3 regions of the Pseudomonas sp. MPC6 genome follow, and region 2 is predicted to be linked to each of the others. Evidence: predicted binding sites of a transcription regulator. Region 2 holds the regulator's gene; each other region holds the start of a gene.
What was found. Region 2 encodes FliA, which starts transcription of late flagellar genes. Its sites were predicted from a motif close to CTAAAGTTTNNNNNNNNNNNGCCGNTAA; they were not measured.
Positions count from the first base shown of each region.

Region 1: the regulator FliA is predicted to act here: its motif matches at 1,866-1,893, upstream of motA (flagellar motor stator protein MotA).
Region 3: the regulator FliA is predicted to act here: its motif matches at 1,810-1,837, upstream of ELQ88_RS30050 (methyl-accepting chemotaxis protein).

Region 1 is NZ_CP034783.1:653,671-656,947, reverse strand. It holds gene motB (flagellar motor protein MotB) at 1-942, opposite strand, end outside; gene motA (flagellar motor stator protein MotA) at 946-1,797, opposite strand; gene ELQ88_RS04945 (HDOD domain-containing protein) at 1,978-3,277, shown strand, end outside.
Region 2 is NZ_CP034783.1:5,163,659-5,166,935, reverse strand. It holds gene flhF (flagellar biosynthesis protein FlhF) at 1-610, shown strand, start outside; gene fleN (flagellar synthesis regulator FleN) at 727-1,557, shown strand; gene fliA (RNA polymerase sigma factor FliA) at 1,554-2,294, shown strand; gene ELQ88_RS25840 (chemotaxis response regulator CheY) at 2,463-2,834, shown strand; gene ELQ88_RS25835 (protein phosphatase CheZ) at 2,857-3,277, shown strand, end outside.
Region 3 is NZ_CP034783.1:6,019,992-6,023,268, reverse strand. It holds gene ampD (1,6-anhydro-N-acetylmuramyl-L-alanine amidase AmpD) at 203-763, shown strand; gene ampE (regulatory signaling modulator protein AmpE) at 760-1,596, shown strand; gene ELQ88_RS30050 (methyl-accepting chemotaxis protein) at 1,924-3,277, shown strand, end outside.

The DNA.
Region 1 (3,277 bases), 2.3 Mb from region 2:
TTTATCGGCCGGCAACGCATTCGGGTCGACGGGGTTGGTCAGCACTTCACCCGGGGCGCCCTGCCCTTGGAGCTGCTCCGGCGTTGACTCGGCACCTTGCGCGCCTTCGATGGCACGCTGGGCTTTCCTGGTCAGCACCACGATGTCGATACGACGATTGACCGGATTGAACGGGTTGTCCCGATCAAACAGGGCCGAGGAGGCATAGCCGACGACTCGCGCCACTTGCGATTCCGGGTAGCTGCCGGCTACCAGCGCACGGCGGGCCGCGTTGGCCCGGTTGGCTGACAGCTCCCAGTTACCGAAATCACCGGTACCCGAATAGGGTGTGGCATCGGTGTGGCCGCTGATGCTGATCTTGTTCGGCACGGCTTTGATGGTGTCGGCCATGGCCAGCAAAATATCTTCGAAGTACGGTTTCAGGCGAGCACTGCCCGAGTCAAACATCGGCCGGTTTTCCGCGTCCATGACCTGGATGCGCAAACCGTTGGCAATGATCTCGAACTGGATCTGGTCCTTGAATTTGTGCAACTGAGGATTTTCATTGACCTTGCTCTGCAACTCTTGCAGCAGCAGCTCCAACCGCTCCTTCTCGACCTGCTCGGCCATGCCTTCGGCCTGTTCGGTACCGATGGTCACTTTGTCCGGCTGCGGCTGGGATTTGATCTCGGGATTGAGCGTGATATCCGGTGCCAGGGTCGGCGAACCACCCAGGTCGATGATGTAGGGCGTACCGCTTTCGGTAAAGCCGATCGGGTCCTTGAAGTAACCGGCGATGGCGATCTTCTGCTCAGGCGTTGCGTTGGACAGCAGCCACAGCACCAGGAAAAACGCCATCATCGCCGTCGCGAAGTCGGCGAAGGCGATTTTCCAGGCGCCGCCATGATGCCCGGCGGCGTAGCGCTTGACGCGCTTGATGATGATCGGCTGGTTATTCTCCATGACTCAGCGACCGCGAACCGCTTGTTCCAGCTCGGCGAAGCTGGGACGGTGCGCCGGGTACAGCACCTTGCGGCCGAACTCCACCGCCAGCGATGGCGGCATGCCGGAAGCGGAAGCGACCAGCGAGGCCTTGATGGCCTCGTAGACGTTCAGTTCTTCCTTCGCATCGTGGGCCAAAGAGTGGGCCAGCGGGCCGAAGAAACCGTAGGCGGCAAGAATACCGAAGAAGGTACCGACCAGCGCCGCGCCGACGTGCAAGCCAATGGATTGCTGATCGCCATCACCCAGGGACGCCATGGTCACCACGATACCCAATACCGCCGCGACGATACCGAAGCCGGGCATGGCGTCGGCGATGCCGTTCACGGCGTGGGAGGGGTGATCCAGGTCTTCCTTGAGGCTGTACAGCTCCATGTCGAACAGGCCCTCAAGCTCATGGGGCGCCATGTTGCCGGACGACATGATGCGCAGGTAATCACAAATGTACGCCGTCATGCGTTCATCTTTCAGAACCGCCGGGTACTTGGCGAAGATCGGGCTCGCGGCGGCATCTTCAATGTCGCCTTCGATGGCCATCATGCCTTCGCGGCGGCTCTTGTTGAGGATCTCGTAGATCAGCCCCAGCACCTCAAGGTAGAAGATGTGGGTGAAACGCGAGCTGAACATGCTCAAGGACTTCTTGAACACGCGCATCGTCATGTAACCGGGGTTGGCCTGCAGGAATGCACCCAGGGCCGCTCCCCCGATAATCATCACCTCGAAGGGCTGAATCAGGGCGGCAATTTTACCGTGGGAAAGCACGTAGCCGCCGAGCACGCTCGCGAATACGACGATGATGCCGATTATTTTAGCCATAGGGTGGGGAGCACTTACTGAGTCGGGTTCAAGGTCATATTCGGAAGTTGAAAAATCTCTTCTTCTCCTTATCGGCAAAACTGCGCCAGACTATAGCCCGTTCAGCTGAAAAGCCAATGTGGCCCGCTCCGGGCATACGCTTGGGGCATAGATAAATGCAGACGATGATCGCGTCCAGACATGGCTAACCAAACGAACGCTCCAACGCCGCCGCCGAGCACACTCGATGGTTGGGTCAAGTTGCTCGATGGCGTGCGCCTGCCCGTTCCGCAAGCCAGTCACGATCGGGTGTGCAAGGCCATCCGCGACAGGCGAAGTTCGCTGCGCGATATCGCCGAATTGATGCAGGACAGCCCTGCCCTGGCCTTGAGCGTGATTCGCGAAGCCAACCGGCATGCCCAGGGCCGCCTGTCCACGCCCGCTGAAAACCTGGAGGTGGCGCTCAATCGCCTCGGATTGAAGCGCACCGAAGAACTCCTCGGGCGGTTGCCCGCCGAGCCGCTGTCGCAGATCCCCGTCGCCCTGCGCCAACTGCAGTTGATCAGCCAGCACGCGACCCAACAGGCCAACGGTTTTTTCGCCAGTCGCCTGGCGCGGCTGTGGCAAGACATCCATTGGGGCAGCCTGCTGTTTCTCTCGCCGTTGTGGCCGATGGCGTTGACCCATCCGCAGTTGCTTGAAGAGTGGGAACAACGGGTCATCCATAATGGCGAATCGGCGCGCGACGTCGAGAAGCAGCTGTTCGGCGTACGCCTGCTGCAAATAGGTCAGGCCCTGGCGGACCTCTGGCACCTGCCATTCTGGGTGCAGCAAGGTTACCGACTGCTGCTCAACGAGCAACGGGAACTGGTCAAGGTCCTGCGCATCGCTCGCGACAGTCATCACCCGTTGCGCCAGCAGAACCGCCTCGATGACGATCCGACCCTGCGCCGCTGGCTCAATCAACCGGCCAACACCGTGTTGCTGGCCAACGGCCTGGCGCTGTCGGTGCAACAGACCTGGGACAGCGCGCACGCTGAGCGCTGGAACTACCTGACCAGCCTTTACCTGCAAATGCCGATGGACGAAGTGCAGCAGCAGTTGCACCGACAGGCCGTCACCAGCGCCCGTCATCACGCCATGCCAGACCTGTGGCACCCGGCCGTTTCGCTGATCTGGCCATGGGGGATGAAGAACATTCACGCGGATGGGCTGCCGACCCCGGCGCCGACCGCCGAAGACCTGGTGAAATGGCGCAGGCAATGCGCCGAATTGCTGATGCAGCCCAGTCGCTTCGCCAATGCCATGCACTTGACCACCTCTGCTTGCGACGCCCTGGTCGCGTGCGGCATGCGACGGGTGATGCTGCTGATGGCCGACCGCACTCACGCCCATTTGCGGGTGCACCAGGCCTTCGGCCTGCCAAAGGCGGCCGCCAGCCTGAGTTTCCCTGTCAGCCAAAGCGCCGTGCTGCAACGCCTGCTCTCGCAACAGGCGCAGC
Region 2 (3,277 bases):
CAAACTCGCGGCCCGTTACGTGCTCAAGTACGGCGCGCAGCATATCGCGCTGGTGAGCATGGACAGCTACCGGATCGGTGCCCAGGAACAGCTCAAGACCCTCGGCCGCATCCTCAATGTGCCGGTGACGCACGTCGACCCGGGGCAATCGTTGGTGCAGGCGCTCGATCCCTTGCTGCGCAAGCGTGTGGTGCTGATCGATACCGCCGGCCTGCAGGCCAGCGACCCGGCATTGCGCATGCAGCTCGAAAGCCTGGCCGTGCGCGGCATCAAGTCAAAAAATTATCTGGTCCTGGCCACCACCAGCCAGAAACAGGTGCTGACGGCCGCTTATCACAGTTACAAGCGCTGCGGGCTCGCCGGCTGCATCCTGACTAAACTGGATGAAACGGCCAGCCTGGGCGAGGTGTTGAGCCTGGCCATCAGCCATGATTTACCGGTGGCTTACCTGACCGATGGCCCGCGGATTCCCGATGATTTGCATCTGCCGCGGCGTCATCAGTTGGTCAGCCGCGCAGTAAGCGTGCAAATGCAGGAAGAACCTAGCGAGGAAGCCATGGCTGATATGTTCGCTGATATTTATCACAGCCCGACCAAGCGGGTCGGCTGAGGTATTAATGAATAGTTTTTGTACCTACATCGATGGTCTGCCATGCATTGTTCCGTTGGTGAACGCGCAGCCAGTAATGTGGCCTCCGTCTATGCAAGACAAGGTAAAGAAATAACATGGGCAGCATGCATCCCGTACAGGTGATCGCGGTGACCGGCGGCAAAGGTGGCGTCGGGAAAACTAACGTGTCAGTGAACTTGTCCCTGGCTCTAGCGGAGCTCGGCCGGCGAGTCATGCTGCTGGACGCCGATCTGGGGCTGGCGAACGTCGACGTCCTGCTGGGACTGACACCGAAACGGACCCTGGCCGACGTGATCGAAGGCCGCTGCGAGCTGCGCGACGTCCTGTTGCAAGGCCCCGGCGGCATTCGTATCGTCCCGGCCGCGTCCGGCACGCAGAGCATGGTGCATCTGAGCCCGGCGCAACATGCCGGCCTGATCCAGGCCTTCAGCGATATCGGCGATAACCTCGACGTCTTGGTGATCGACACCGCGGCGGGCATCGGCGAGTCGGTCGTCAGTTTCGTGCGCGCCGCCCAGGAAGTGTTGCTGGTGGTCTGCGACGAACCGACCTCGATCACCGACGCCTACGCCCTGATCAAGTTGCTCAACCGCGATTACGGGATGAACCGCTTCCGCGTCCTGGCCAACATGGCCCAGAGCCCGCAGGAAGGTCGCAACCTGTTCGCCAAGCTGACCAAGGTCACGGATCGCTTCCTCGACGTCGCCTTGCAATACGTCGGCGCCGTGCCGTACGACGAAAGCGTGCGCAAGGCCGTACAGAAGCAGCGCGCCGTGTATGAAGCCTTCCCGCGTTCCAAGTGCTCCCTGGCCTTCAAGGCCATTGCACAGAAGGTCGATACCTGGCCGTTGCCGGCCAACCCCCGCGGGCACCTGGAGTTTTTCGTCGAACGCCTGGTGCAACAAACCGCAGGACCGGTGCTATGACAGCCAGTGGCTACAACTTTTACAAGCAGTCGGCGCGTGACGTGCAGTACGAGCTGATCGAGCGTTACGCGCCACTGGTCAAACGCATTGCTTACCACTTGCTGGCGCGTCTGCCGGCCAGTGTCCAGGTCGAAGACCTGATCCAGGCCGGGATGATCGGCCTGCTGGAAGTGTCGACCAAATATGACGCCAGCAAAGGCGCCAGCTTCGAGACGTACGCGGGCATCCGAATCCGCGGCGCGATGCTCGATGAGGTGCGCAAGGGGGACTGGGCGCCCCGTTCGGTCCACCGCAATACCCGCATGGTCAGCGACGCGATTCGCTCGATTGAAGCTAAAACCGGTCGCGACGCTAAAGATCACGAAGTTGCGGCCGAACTCCAATTGAGTCTCGACGATTATTACGGGATTTTGAACGACACCCTGGGCAGCCGGTTATTCAGTTTCGACGATCTGTTGCAGGACGGCGAACACGAAGGGCTGCACGAGGACGGCGCGAGTGCACATCCGGAGCCGTCGCGCGACCTGGAAGATGAACGCTTCCAGGCGGCGCTGGCGGACGCGATTGCCAATTTGCCTGAGCGTGAGCGACTGGTGTTGGCGCTGTACTACGACGAAGAGCTCAATCTCAAGGAAATCGGCGAGGTCCTGGGGGTCAGCGAATCCCGGGTCAGCCAGTTACACAGCCAGTGCGCGGCCCGTTTGCGGGCGCGTTTGGGGGAGTGGCGAGCGCGCTGAAGGCAGTGTTGGGGACACTGCGAACGTGGCTGGTGCGGTGTTCAACTGCGCCGGTCGCGATCTGTTGTGTTCCAGACAGTCATCGAGTGCATCGCCGGATTGATTGAAATGGCGCGTCCAGGTGCTGGGCGCGTTTAAGACTGCTTGGAGGTCGAATTGGACAAGAACATGAAAATCCTCATCGTTGATGACTTCTCAACGATGCGGCGGATCATTAAAAACCTGTTGCGTGACCTTGGGTTCACCAACACGGTCGAGGCGGATGATGGCACCACGGCCATTCCGATGCTCAACAGCGGCAGCATTGACTTTCTGGTCACCGACTGGAACATGCCTGGCATGACCGGCATCGATCTGCTGCGCCACGTGCGTGCCGATGAAAAGCTCAAGCACCTGCCGGTGCTGATGGTGACCGCTGAAGCCAAGCGCGAGCAGATCATCGAAGCGGCCCAGGCCGGTGTCAACGGCTATGTGGTCAAACCCTTCACGGCCCAGGCGTTGAAAGAAAAAATCGAGAAGATTTTCGAACGCATTGGTTGAGCAACGGCGCCACGGGGGAGCTATGGAGCAAAAAGAATCTTCACAGGGCGATTTCGAATCGACCCTGAAAAAACACGCGGTCGAACTGGTCGCAAGCCTTGAAAAAGGCAAGTTCGGCGACGCGGTGCAACTGATCCATGAGCTCAACCAGACCCGTGACCGCGGCCTGTACCAGGAGGTGGGCAAGCTCACCCGCGAGTTGCATAACGCGATCGTCAATTTCCAGATTGACCCGCACATGCCGCAAGCCGAGGAAGTGTCCCAGATCACGGACGCCACCGAGCGCCTGGGCTATGTGGTCAGGCTGACCGAGGCCGCGGCCAACCGCACCATGGACCTGGTAGAGAACGCCACGCCGCTGGTCAACAGCCTGAGCCAGGAAGCCCAGGCGCTGAGCACGGACTGGGGACGGTTCATGCGTCGTGAAGTCGGGGCTGAAGAGT
Region 3 (3,277 bases), 860 kb from region 2:
ATAGGGCCATGGCGGGGAGCAACCCAAGGCATCAGCGTCTTTCCCATCACTCTGGGACCTGCATCCGGTCGATTCGCCGTTCGAGCGACCCTGGCGTCGGTGATCGGCACCCTGCAACGGCTCAATCGCGGCAAGTGATCGCGCCCGGAGGGTCTATCGCGGCATACTGGGCGCCAACACAGTCGTCGTTGAAGGAATCTGTATGCAGTTGGACCCCGCGAGCGGTTGGTGTCAGGGCGTGAATGTATGCCCATCGCCCAACTTCAATGCGCGCCCCCCGGGCGAAATTTCCCTGCTGGTGATCCACAACATCAGCCTGCCGCCGGCACAGTTCGCCACCGGCAAGGTGCAGGAATTTTTCCAGAATCGTCTGGATGTCACGGAGCATCCCTACTTTGCAGGAATCGCCGACCTGCGCGTGTCGGCGCACTTCCTGATCGAACGTGATGGCACTGTCACTCAGTTTGTCTCGTGTCTCGAGCGCGCCTGGCACGCCGGCGTCTCGAGTTTTGAAGGTCGGGAAACCTGTAACGATTTTTCCGTGGGCATCGAGCTCGAAGGCACGGATGATCTGCCGTTCACCGATGCGCAGTATGAGGCGTTGACGGCCCTGACCCGGCAGCTGCAAAGCACCTTCACAGCCATCACCGCGCAACGCATCTGCGGGCATAGCGACATCGCCCCTGGCCGCAAAACCGATCCGGGGCCAGCGTTCGACTGGGCACGCTATCGCGCCGCTCTGGAAAAAGAGGAACAACAATGAGTTTTCTGGTGTTGCTGTTGGCGGTCTGGATAGAGAAGTTCTCGGCCCTGCGCCATCGGGTCCAGCGTGATGGCGGTTGGGTGCGCGAACTGCACAAGCTTGAGGCCAGTGCACGTCTGGTCAATCGGCCATGGCTGATCCTGCTGGTGCTGGTGTTGTTGCCCGTGGCGCTGCTGGGCTTGCTGTTGCTGGTGCTGGAACCGGTGGCCTACGGTCTGCTGGCGTTGCCCGTGCATTTGCTGGTGGTGATTTACAGCCTGGGCCGCGGTGATCTGCTGGCCGGTCTCGGCCCGTTTCGCGATGCCTGGCGTCGGGAAGACCTGCAGGCCGCCGCCCACGTGGCGCAACGTGACCTGGGAATCTGCGCCGACAGCGCCGACCAGTTGCTGGAGCGGGTCCAGGGGCATCTGTTGTGGGAGGCTTACCAGAGCTTCTTTGCGGTGATTTTCTGGTATTTCCTGCTGGGGCCGGTCGCCGCGCTGAGCTATCGACTGCTGGCGCTGGCCGAAGAACACGGGCAGAACCCGGCCGTGGTCGAGCGCGCGGCACAACTGCGTCACGCGTTCGATTGGGTGCCGGTGCGGTTGCTGGCGGCGAGTTTTGCCTTGGTCGGCAACTTTGTCGCGGTCGGCCGGGTGATGTTGCACGAGCTGCTGAACTGGAACATCAGCGCCGCCCGGTTGATCGAGAAGGTCGGACTGGTGGCGGGTGAAATTCCGGCACCGGTGGTCGGCCCGGATGGCATCAACAGCCTCGACCGGATCTGGGAACTGCTGCTGCGCGCGGCAGTGCTCTGGTATGCGGGTTTTGCGCTGTGGACCGTGTTGCCATAGCGTTGTAGGAGCGAGCTTGCTCGCGATGGGCTCAAGTGCGCCGCGTTTACCCAGTAAACAAGCGTTATCGTTAACGACCATCGCGAGCAAGCTCGCTCCTACAGTAGGCCGCATACGCTTAACTGAACATCATTGGGGCAAGCCTCCCCTCACCCGAGAGGTCTCAGTCGTCCAAAGACATCACCTGCCCGATGAACAGGCCCCGCCGTTAACCTTAAGTTACAAAACCTCCCGCCGATTTAAGTTATACAGAGACAGCGTCGAATAGTGGCCATCTGCTCTCGATCCGTGCCTGAATAAAAATAAGAAATCCAAGGGAGACTATCCGTGAAGAGCTTGCTCTATCCCGCCGTCGCGTTGATGAACCGCCTGAGTTTCGGGATGAAGTTCAGTCTGATCAGCGTGCTGTTCCTCGTGCCGATGCTGGTGACCAACTTCTATCTGGTACGCGATTCCTATCGCGAATTCCAGGGCACCCGGGTCGAACTGCAAAGCCTCGACCTGCTGGGCAGCAGCCTGACCTTGCGGCGCGACCTGGAGACCCTGAACAACCTGGTACAGATCAACGTCACGCTCGGTCAATCCGGCAAGGCCAGCAATGTCGAGGGCAAAATCAATGCCTTGGAGCAAAGCGTCCTCGCGCGTATGCAAGGGTTGGCGGCGATGGCGACCGATCCGGAGCAAATCAGCGTATTCGACGCCAAGCGCGATGAAATGATTGCTGCGTTCAAGGCCCAGCAGGCGGAAACCTCGATGCAAAGCAAAAGTGCGCTGATCGGCAAGTTGCTGGGCAATGCGCAAATCTTCAGCCAGATCATCGCCAGTCAGGCCGGGCTCAGCCGCGACAACCAAAGCGACATGCGACAGCTGAGCGAACTCATCACCCACGTCACACCCCTCATCACCCAGACCCTGGGCGATGGTCGAGCCATGGGTGCTTACTCCCTGGGGCAGGGTTTTCTCAATTCATCCTCGAGCACCCGTTTCGACGAGCTACTGGCACAGATCGAAAAACTGCACGCCGAATACGGGTTGAAGTTGCAAGATGCGCTGGGTTCAAGCAACGCGGCACAGCAAACCCTGGCCGGCCAGGCGGAGAGCAGTAAAGCGTCGCTGAAAAAAGCCATCGAGCTGTTCGAAGAGCAGGTGGTGATGGCCGACACCCTCGATGCGCCATGGCAGGCCTTTTACGATCAGGTCACGGGCCTGATGGATCAGACCTATCAACTCAACGAAGCCTCCCTGACGTTTCTGGGCACTCAATTGCAGCAGCGGCTGGATCAGAACCGCACTCACATGGTGTTGCAGGCTGTGGCGTTGTCGGTGGTGTTCGTGTTGATTTTTTACCTTTACGGCGGCTTCTACGCGTCGACCCGCACCACGCTCAAACACCTGGGCGCGATGATGGACAAGGTGGCGGCCGGTGACATGACGGTGACCTTCAATGCCAACAGTCGCGATGAACTGGGCGAGTTGGGCGAGGTGTTCAACGGCACCGTGAAGAAAATCCATGACTTGATCGAGCGGGTGGGGCAGACCGTCGGCGAGGTCGAGCGCCAGGCCGGGCAGGTCGAAAACGTCTCCACCCAGAGTAGCCAGGCAGTCGCAGGGCAGCGTTCGCAGATCGAGCAGGTCGCCACGGCGATGAACCAGATGTCGGCGACCTCTCTGGAGGTGGCGC